Pleomorphomonas sp. PLEO: one gene and its partner. The protein of the gene in region 2 interacts with the protein of the main gene of each other region in a pairwise test. Links are inferred from orthologs where the notes say so. Each region holds a gene or a part of one and is shown on either strand. Other genes may lie near its edges.

Evidence for each region.
Region 1: the proteins of recR (region 2) and recO interact in binary tests that used the Escherichia coli proteins (3 or more experiments, as listed by UniProt). The link is inferred for Pleomorphomonas sp. PLEO from one-to-one orthologs.

Annotation. Positions count from the first base shown.
Region 1 is NZ_CP166625.1:2,815,724-2,818,965, forward strand. Bases 106-3,032 are described here. They hold recO (DNA repair protein RecO), read left to right. Parts: upstream 106-1,157; coding sequence 1,158-1,907; downstream 1,908-3,032. Other genes in these bases: AB6N07_RS13080 (RlmE family RNA methyltransferase), read left to right, coding at 106-525; AB6N07_RS13085 (regulatory protein RecX), read left to right, coding at 522-1,145; AB6N07_RS13095 (metallophosphoesterase), read left to right, coding at 2,084-3,032. In the rest of the region: more of AB6N07_RS13080, read left to right, coding at 1-105; more of AB6N07_RS13095, read left to right, coding at 3,033-3,235. UniProt on the Escherichia coli protein: Involved in DNA repair and RecF pathway recombination.
Region 2 is NZ_CP166625.1:451,231-454,460, forward strand. The notes cover bases 148-3,062. They hold recR (recombination mediator RecR), read right to left. Parts: upstream 1,951-3,062; coding sequence 1,345-1,950; downstream 148-1,344. Other genes in these bases: AB6N07_RS01855 (two-component system response regulator), read left to right, coding at 148-657; rnk (nucleoside diphosphate kinase regulator), read right to left, coding at 663-1,076; AB6N07_RS01870 (YbaB/EbfC family nucleoid-associated protein), read right to left, coding at 2,023-2,349; AB6N07_RS01875 (DNA polymerase III subunit gamma/tau), read right to left, coding at 2,450-3,062. Outside these bases: more of AB6N07_RS01855, read left to right, coding at 1-147; more of AB6N07_RS01875, read right to left, coding at 3,063-3,230. UniProt on the Escherichia coli protein: May play a role in DNA repair. It seems to be involved in an RecBC-independent recombinational process of DNA repair. It may act with RecF and RecO.

The DNA of each region.
Region 1 (3,242 bases), 2.4 Mb from region 2 along the record:
AACCGGGTGGTCGATCTTGGCGCCGCGCCGGGCGGCTGGTGTCAGGTGGCGGCCAAGAAGACCGGGTCGACATCCGCGAACCCGCTGGTGGTCGGCATCGACTATCTGGAAATGGACGGCGTGTCCGGTGTGGCGCTGCTGCAGAAGGACTTTCTCGACGAAGACGCGCCGGCCGCGCTGATGGCAGCGCTCGGCGGCCACGCGCCGGATGTCGTGGTGTCCGACATGGCCGCGCCGACCACCGGCCATCACAAGACTGACCATCTCAGGACCACCTATCTTTGCGAGGTGGCGATCGCCTTCGCCGTCGACGTGCTTCGGCCCGGCGGCGCCTTCGTCGCCAAGGTGTTCCGTGGCGGCACCGAAAATGAACTTCTGGCGTCGCTCAAGCAGAATTTCGCTCAGGTCTTCCACTTCAAGCCGCCGTCCTCGCGCCAGGAGAGCGTCGAGATGTACGTTGTCGCCAAGGGCTTCAAGGGGCGGTCTTCGGTCGAGTCGGAGGTAGCCGAGGACGACCAGCCGTGAGGGGGGCTCGTTCCGGCAGCGGCACCAACGGCTGGGACAGGATACCCGACGCGCCGGATGAGCCCGTCCAGACGGCGCCCACCGACCCGAAGAAACTGCGCGAGAAGCTGCGCCGCTCGGGCTTTGCCTATCTCCAGCGCTATTCCGCCTCGGAGGCGCATTTCGCCGAGCTGATGGAGCAGAAGCTTCGCCGCTGGGAGACCGCGGGCTATGTGGCGCTGGGCGAGACCCGTGCCGCCGATCTCGTTGCCGAACTGACATCCGAATTCCGCGAGCTGGGCCTTCTCGACGACGCGGGATTCGCGGCGTCGCGCGTCGCCTCGGCGCGTCGGAAAGGCACTTCGCGGCTCAAGATCGCCCTTGGTCTGCGGGCGAAGGGTGTCGATGGCGAACTGGCGCGGACAGCCATCGACCAAGAGGGCACGGATGAGACGGTGGCGGCGCTGCGCTTTTGCCGGCGTCGGCGGATCGGTCCATGGCGGCGGGGGGAGCGGCCGGATCGCGACGGCCTCAATCGTGAGATCGCTACGCTGGCGCGGCAGGGTTTTGCCACTCAGCTGGCGCGCGCCGTCGTGCTACTGTCGCATGAGGAGGCCGAGGAAAAGCTCGGCCTGGTCTGAGAAACATCGTCGATGGAATGGGTGTCGGACGCGCTGCTGATCGGCCTTCGCCCGCACGGGGAAACCAGTGCGGTGATCGAAGTGATGACGCCCGATTATGGTCGCCATCTCGGTCTCGTCAAAGGTGCTCGCTCCCGGCGTCTGCAGCCGGTGCTGCAGGCTGGCAATTCGTTGCTGGTCACCTGGCGGGCACGGCTAGAGACGCACCTCGGCTTGTTTTCCGTTGAGCTATCGGAGGCCCGCGCCGCGCGGCTGATGGAGAGCGCCGCTGGTGTGTTCGGCGTGCAGATCGTCGCTGGCCATCTGAGGCTGCTGGCCGAGCGGGAGGCGCATTCCGGTCTCTACCGGGCGGCGATCTCGCTGCTCGACCATCTCGACGGCGTCCTGCAATCGGCGGCTCTGGTTGCCCGCTTCGAGATGATGTTGCTCGAAGAGCTGGGCTTCGGGCTCGATCTGTCATGCTGCGCCGCCACGGGCCGGACCGATGATCTCCGCTTCGTCAGCCCCAAGTCGGCGCGGGCGGTGTGCGGCGATGCCGGGGCGCCCTATGCCGACCGTCTCTTGAGGCTTCCGGCCTTCCTGCTGCCGGGGGCGGATCAGAGCCCCGACGCAGTCGACGTCGCGGCGGCGCTGAAGCTCACCGGTTTTTTCCTCGATCGGCATGTCGCCGGACCCAGGGCGATCGACTTGCCGCCGGCGCGAGCCCAGATGATCGGCAAGCTGGAAGCCGAGCAGCGAGCGCACCAAAGCCTCGTGCCGTAGAGCCATTCAATCTTCACGCAACGGTCACTGCCGGTTCGCCATCGCCGGCTATCACGGTCTCGTCTGCCCGGCCGGACTGTTTTGTTGGTTGCTCTTAGTAGCAGGGTTCCCGCCGGGCGGGGCATCGACATCCTATTTTCGCAGTCGTCGCTTGAACCTTTCTTCAGGAGCAAGTCATGAAAGCTCGTTTGCGCACGGAATTAGCCATCGCCGTCTTCGGCATGACGCTCGCAGCCAGCATTTTTCCCGCCAGTGCTGATAAGTTCACTATCGCCGTGGTGTCCGACACGCAGAACTACAACGACGTGACGTTGCCGCAGCCGCGCGGCGTCAACGCCCTCATCCAGCAGATGCAATATCTGGTCGACAGTAAGAAGGAGAAGAATCTCGCCTTTGTCACCTTCGTTGGCGACATCGTCCAACATGGTGATGGCCAGTTCCGCACCGGTATCATCGGCCAATATACGCTCTGGGACACGCGGACCGAATGGGACTACGCCAACCTCGCCGTGTCGGTGCTGAGCTCGTCCGATATCCCGTTTGGCATGGTGCCGGGTAACCACGACTATGACAACTATTCCTGGTACACGACCCCGAATGGTCCGGGTGCCAGCCGACCACTTCGTGGCGGCACGCTGTGGAACGCCTATTTCGGCCCGGCATCGCGCCATTTCGCCAGCAAGGCCTGGTACGGCGGCAGCAACAACAACGGCATGGACAGCTATCAGGTGTTCGAGGCCGGCGGGCGCAAGTATCTGCATCTGGGCCTGGAGATGGAGCCGACGCCAGCCGCCCTCGATTGGGCCAAGCAGGTGATCGCCGCCAACGAGGGACTGCCGACCATCGTCACCACCCACGAATGGCTCGACCCCAACTTCACCGGCGAGACTGCCCGCTCCAACGACTACAAGTCCTATTTCGACGGTGCCGCCAACCTGCCCCCGGATGACGTCTGGGAGAAGTTCATCCGCAAGACGCCGCAGATCTTCATGGTGCTGGCCGGTCACGACTGGACATCGACGGTTGCCGGCGTCTCGCAAGGCGAAAACCTGCGTGTCGATACCAACGACGCCGGCTATCCGGTCTACCAGTCGGTACAGGACTATCAGGGCAACACCATCGGGCCGGACGGAAAGCCGGATTCGGCCAATGGCGGTGCCGGCTGGCTGCGCTTCATCGAGTTCGATACCGATGCCAAGAAGCTGCACTATTACACTTACTCGACGCTGGTCGACAAATATGCCGGTCGCAACGGAGAGGCGAGCTTCGGTGTCGCGCCGAACTATTCGGACTTCACCGTGGATTTCCCGCCACAGCTTACCAAGTAAACTGTAA
Region 2 (3,230 bases):
AAGAGCGACCTTGCGGTAGCGACGCTCGATCGGGTGTTTTCGACGCTATTGCCGCGTCGTCCTGCACCACGCCGCGATGCGGCGTCGATGCTCAGGGCCCTGATGTCCGACCTCTATGCCGTTGGCCTTGCGCTCCGTCCAGAGCGCGGAGGCGAGCAGCCCGCCGATCAGGCGGCCAGGCGCATAGCGCTTGCCCGCTCGATCGCCGATCTTGAGGCCGCCAGTCGATTTGGCGCTGGCGTCCAGCGCTTCGACGCCATTCCCTTCTTCATCGACGCTCTAAAGAAGCAGGATCTCAGGGCGGAAGCGGGGGGGGCCATACATTTTCTTGCCCCATCGTTGCCGCTGCCCATTGAGACCAGCCCGACGCTTTATGCCGATCTCGTCGAGGGATTCCTCGCAGAAGCCGGCGATGCGGCGGCCAGCGGCGGCGTTGCCACCGTGTCGCTCAGAGCGGCGGCCGGTCGGCTCATCGCAAGGGTTCACCCCTTGGGTGGAGAGACAGTCGCTGGCGACGCAGAGGCGCGGGCAGCCGCGGCCGAGCGGCGCCTGGTGATCGAAGGTCTGGCAAGGGCCTGCGGCGGCACTGTCGCCTTTTCGGCCAAGGACGGACATATCCTCGACGTGCCGCTGCGCCTTTCCCTTCGACTCGGCTAATCTCGTCAGGCATCGACAGAAACGGCCGTCACCTCCAGAACATGGAGGTGGCGTTGTCGATTGTCGCTGCCGGTCCAATCTATGCTTTGGCCGGCCGTGAGACCGATCAGCGCAGCGCCAACCGGCGTTAGCACGGAAATGCAGCCCTTTTCGATGTCGGCTTCCCCCGGGTAGACGAGGCGAACGGTCCGTGGCTCGGCGTCATCCAAGCTGAAGCGCACGACGGCGCCCATGCGGACCGTTCCCGGGGCAAGACGATCGTCGGCAACAACGCGTGCGCGCTCGAGTTCGGCCGCCAGTTGGTCAGAGGTCAGAGAATCGCGCTCGGCAAGAGCGTCGGCGAGATTGGCGAGGCGCTCATGGTCGGAACGGGCGAGCGTGATAGTCGGCAGGCGCCGGCGGCGCGAAGCAGTGGTCATATTCATTGTCCTTGAAAAAGGGGAGGCCCCGCCCTCGGGCGGAGTAGATCTCAGAAAAAGCTGGAAGAGTTGTCGCGCAACGCTGACGGATTCGGAAAAAACCGCTTCACGGCCTCACGGCCTGCGCGCGACAAGGCGGAACCGTGAGATCAGTATCCCGTGAGAGGATAGATCCTGCAAAACATTCGGAGATGGTTGGTCCGCGGTTCCATATCCGGAAAGATCGGTATTTGCTCAGCCAAAGTCAAGCCGGCAAGCGGTTAACGGCTCAGAACGGCGTTCGCGATCGGATTGCGGCGGTGAGCGTGCCTTCGTCGAGATAATCGAGTTCGCCACCCACCGGAACGCCATGGGCCAGGCGAGTCACCTTGACGCTGAGCCCCTCGAGGCGATCCGTGACGTAATGGGCGGTGGTCTGGCCGTCGACGGTAGCGTTGACGGCGAGGATCACTTCCTTGACCACCGGGTCGGATGCCCGCTCGACAAGGCCGGAAATGTCGAGATCGTCAGGTCCGATGCCGGAGAGCGGCGACAGCACACCGCCGAGCACGTGATAGCGAGCATTGACGGCAGCGGCCCGTTCCAATGCCCAGAGGTCGGCTACATCTTCTACCACGACGATCACCGAACCGTCGCGCGTCGGGTCGGTGCAAACGGCACAGGGATCGGCGGTGTCGACGTTGCCACATACAGAACAAACACGCACACGGTCATGGACGGTTCGCATGGCATCGGTGAGCGGGGCGAGCAGTTGGTCGCGCCGTTTGACGAGTTGCAACGCCGCCCGACGAGCCGAGCGCGGCCCAAGGCCGGGCAGGCGGGCCAAAAGCTGGATCAGCCGCTCGATTTCCGGTCCTGTCACACGACGGGCCAAAGTGATCTCCGCTCCAAGCGTGGCCTTGAAAGATCAACGACCTTCCTTACACGATTGCGCAACCCTACCCCTTCAGAAGGGCAGCTTGAAGCCCGGCGGCAGCGGCAAGTTTCCGGTTACCGCCTGCATACGCTCGGCAACAAGTCCATCAACGTGGACTCGGGCGTCCGCGAAGGCAGCGACGATCAGATCCTCAACGATCTCCGCCTCATCCGGCTTGAGGAGCGAGGGATCGATCCGGAGCCCCTTCATCTCGCCCTTGCCGGTGAGGGTCACCGAGACAAGACCACCGCCGGAGGTGCCGGTCGCTTCGATCTTGGCAATCTCTTCCTGGGCCTCGGCCATGCGACCCTGAAGCGCCTGCGCTTCCTTCATCATCTTGCCGATGTCGCCAAACATGGTTGTTCTCCTTTTTTATTTTTGACCGCAGTTGCCGACGGGCCTTCGCTCCACACGGCACCGCTTGGCGCCGGAAGCCGCTCGGCCACCTCAAGCGATCTCAATCGTCGAAGTCGCCAAGACCGGGATCGGGCATCTCATCGATAAAACCCCCGGTCCAATCGCCGGTATCCTCGAATGTGGCGTCATCGCTGGTCGGTCCCGCCGGCAATTTCTCCGGCTCGTCGTCGAACTTGACGTCGACAATCTCGGCACCGGGGAACAGGCGGAAGATGGTGGCGACGACCGGATCGGCGAGCGCGTCATCCACAGCTTCGCGCCGGCGCACCTCGCGCGTCTCGGCAATCGTCGGGCGACCTTCTTCCCGTGAGATGGCAACGATCCAGCGGCGGCCGGTCCATCCGGACAGTTTGCGGCCCATCTCGCCGGCAAGACCGGGGTTGGCCCCCTCGACGGGCGAGAATTCAATGCGGCCATCTTCGAAGCGGACGAGCCGGACATGCCGCTCAAGCGCGAATTTGAGGCCGATGTCTCGATTGCTCTCGGCCAGCGCCACCACGGCCTCGAAACTGTCGAGGCGCGGACCGGCGGCGGCCTCCGGCTCGGCACGGCGAGCGGCGATCCCGGTAAAGCCGTTTGCGGCACGGGCGCGCGGGCCGTCACCACCACCCGGGCCACCGGCAGCCGGCGGAGTCAGGCCCGGAAATGTACCGTCCTTCAACATCCTCAACGCCTCGTCGGGCGTCGGCAGGTCGGCGGCATAAGCGAGGCGCACCAGCACCATTTCGGCCGCCGGCAGCGGGCGCGGCGCGGTCTGCACTTCCTGAATGCCCTTGAGCAGCAGCTGCCAGGCACGGGAGAGGATGCGTACGGAAAGTTTC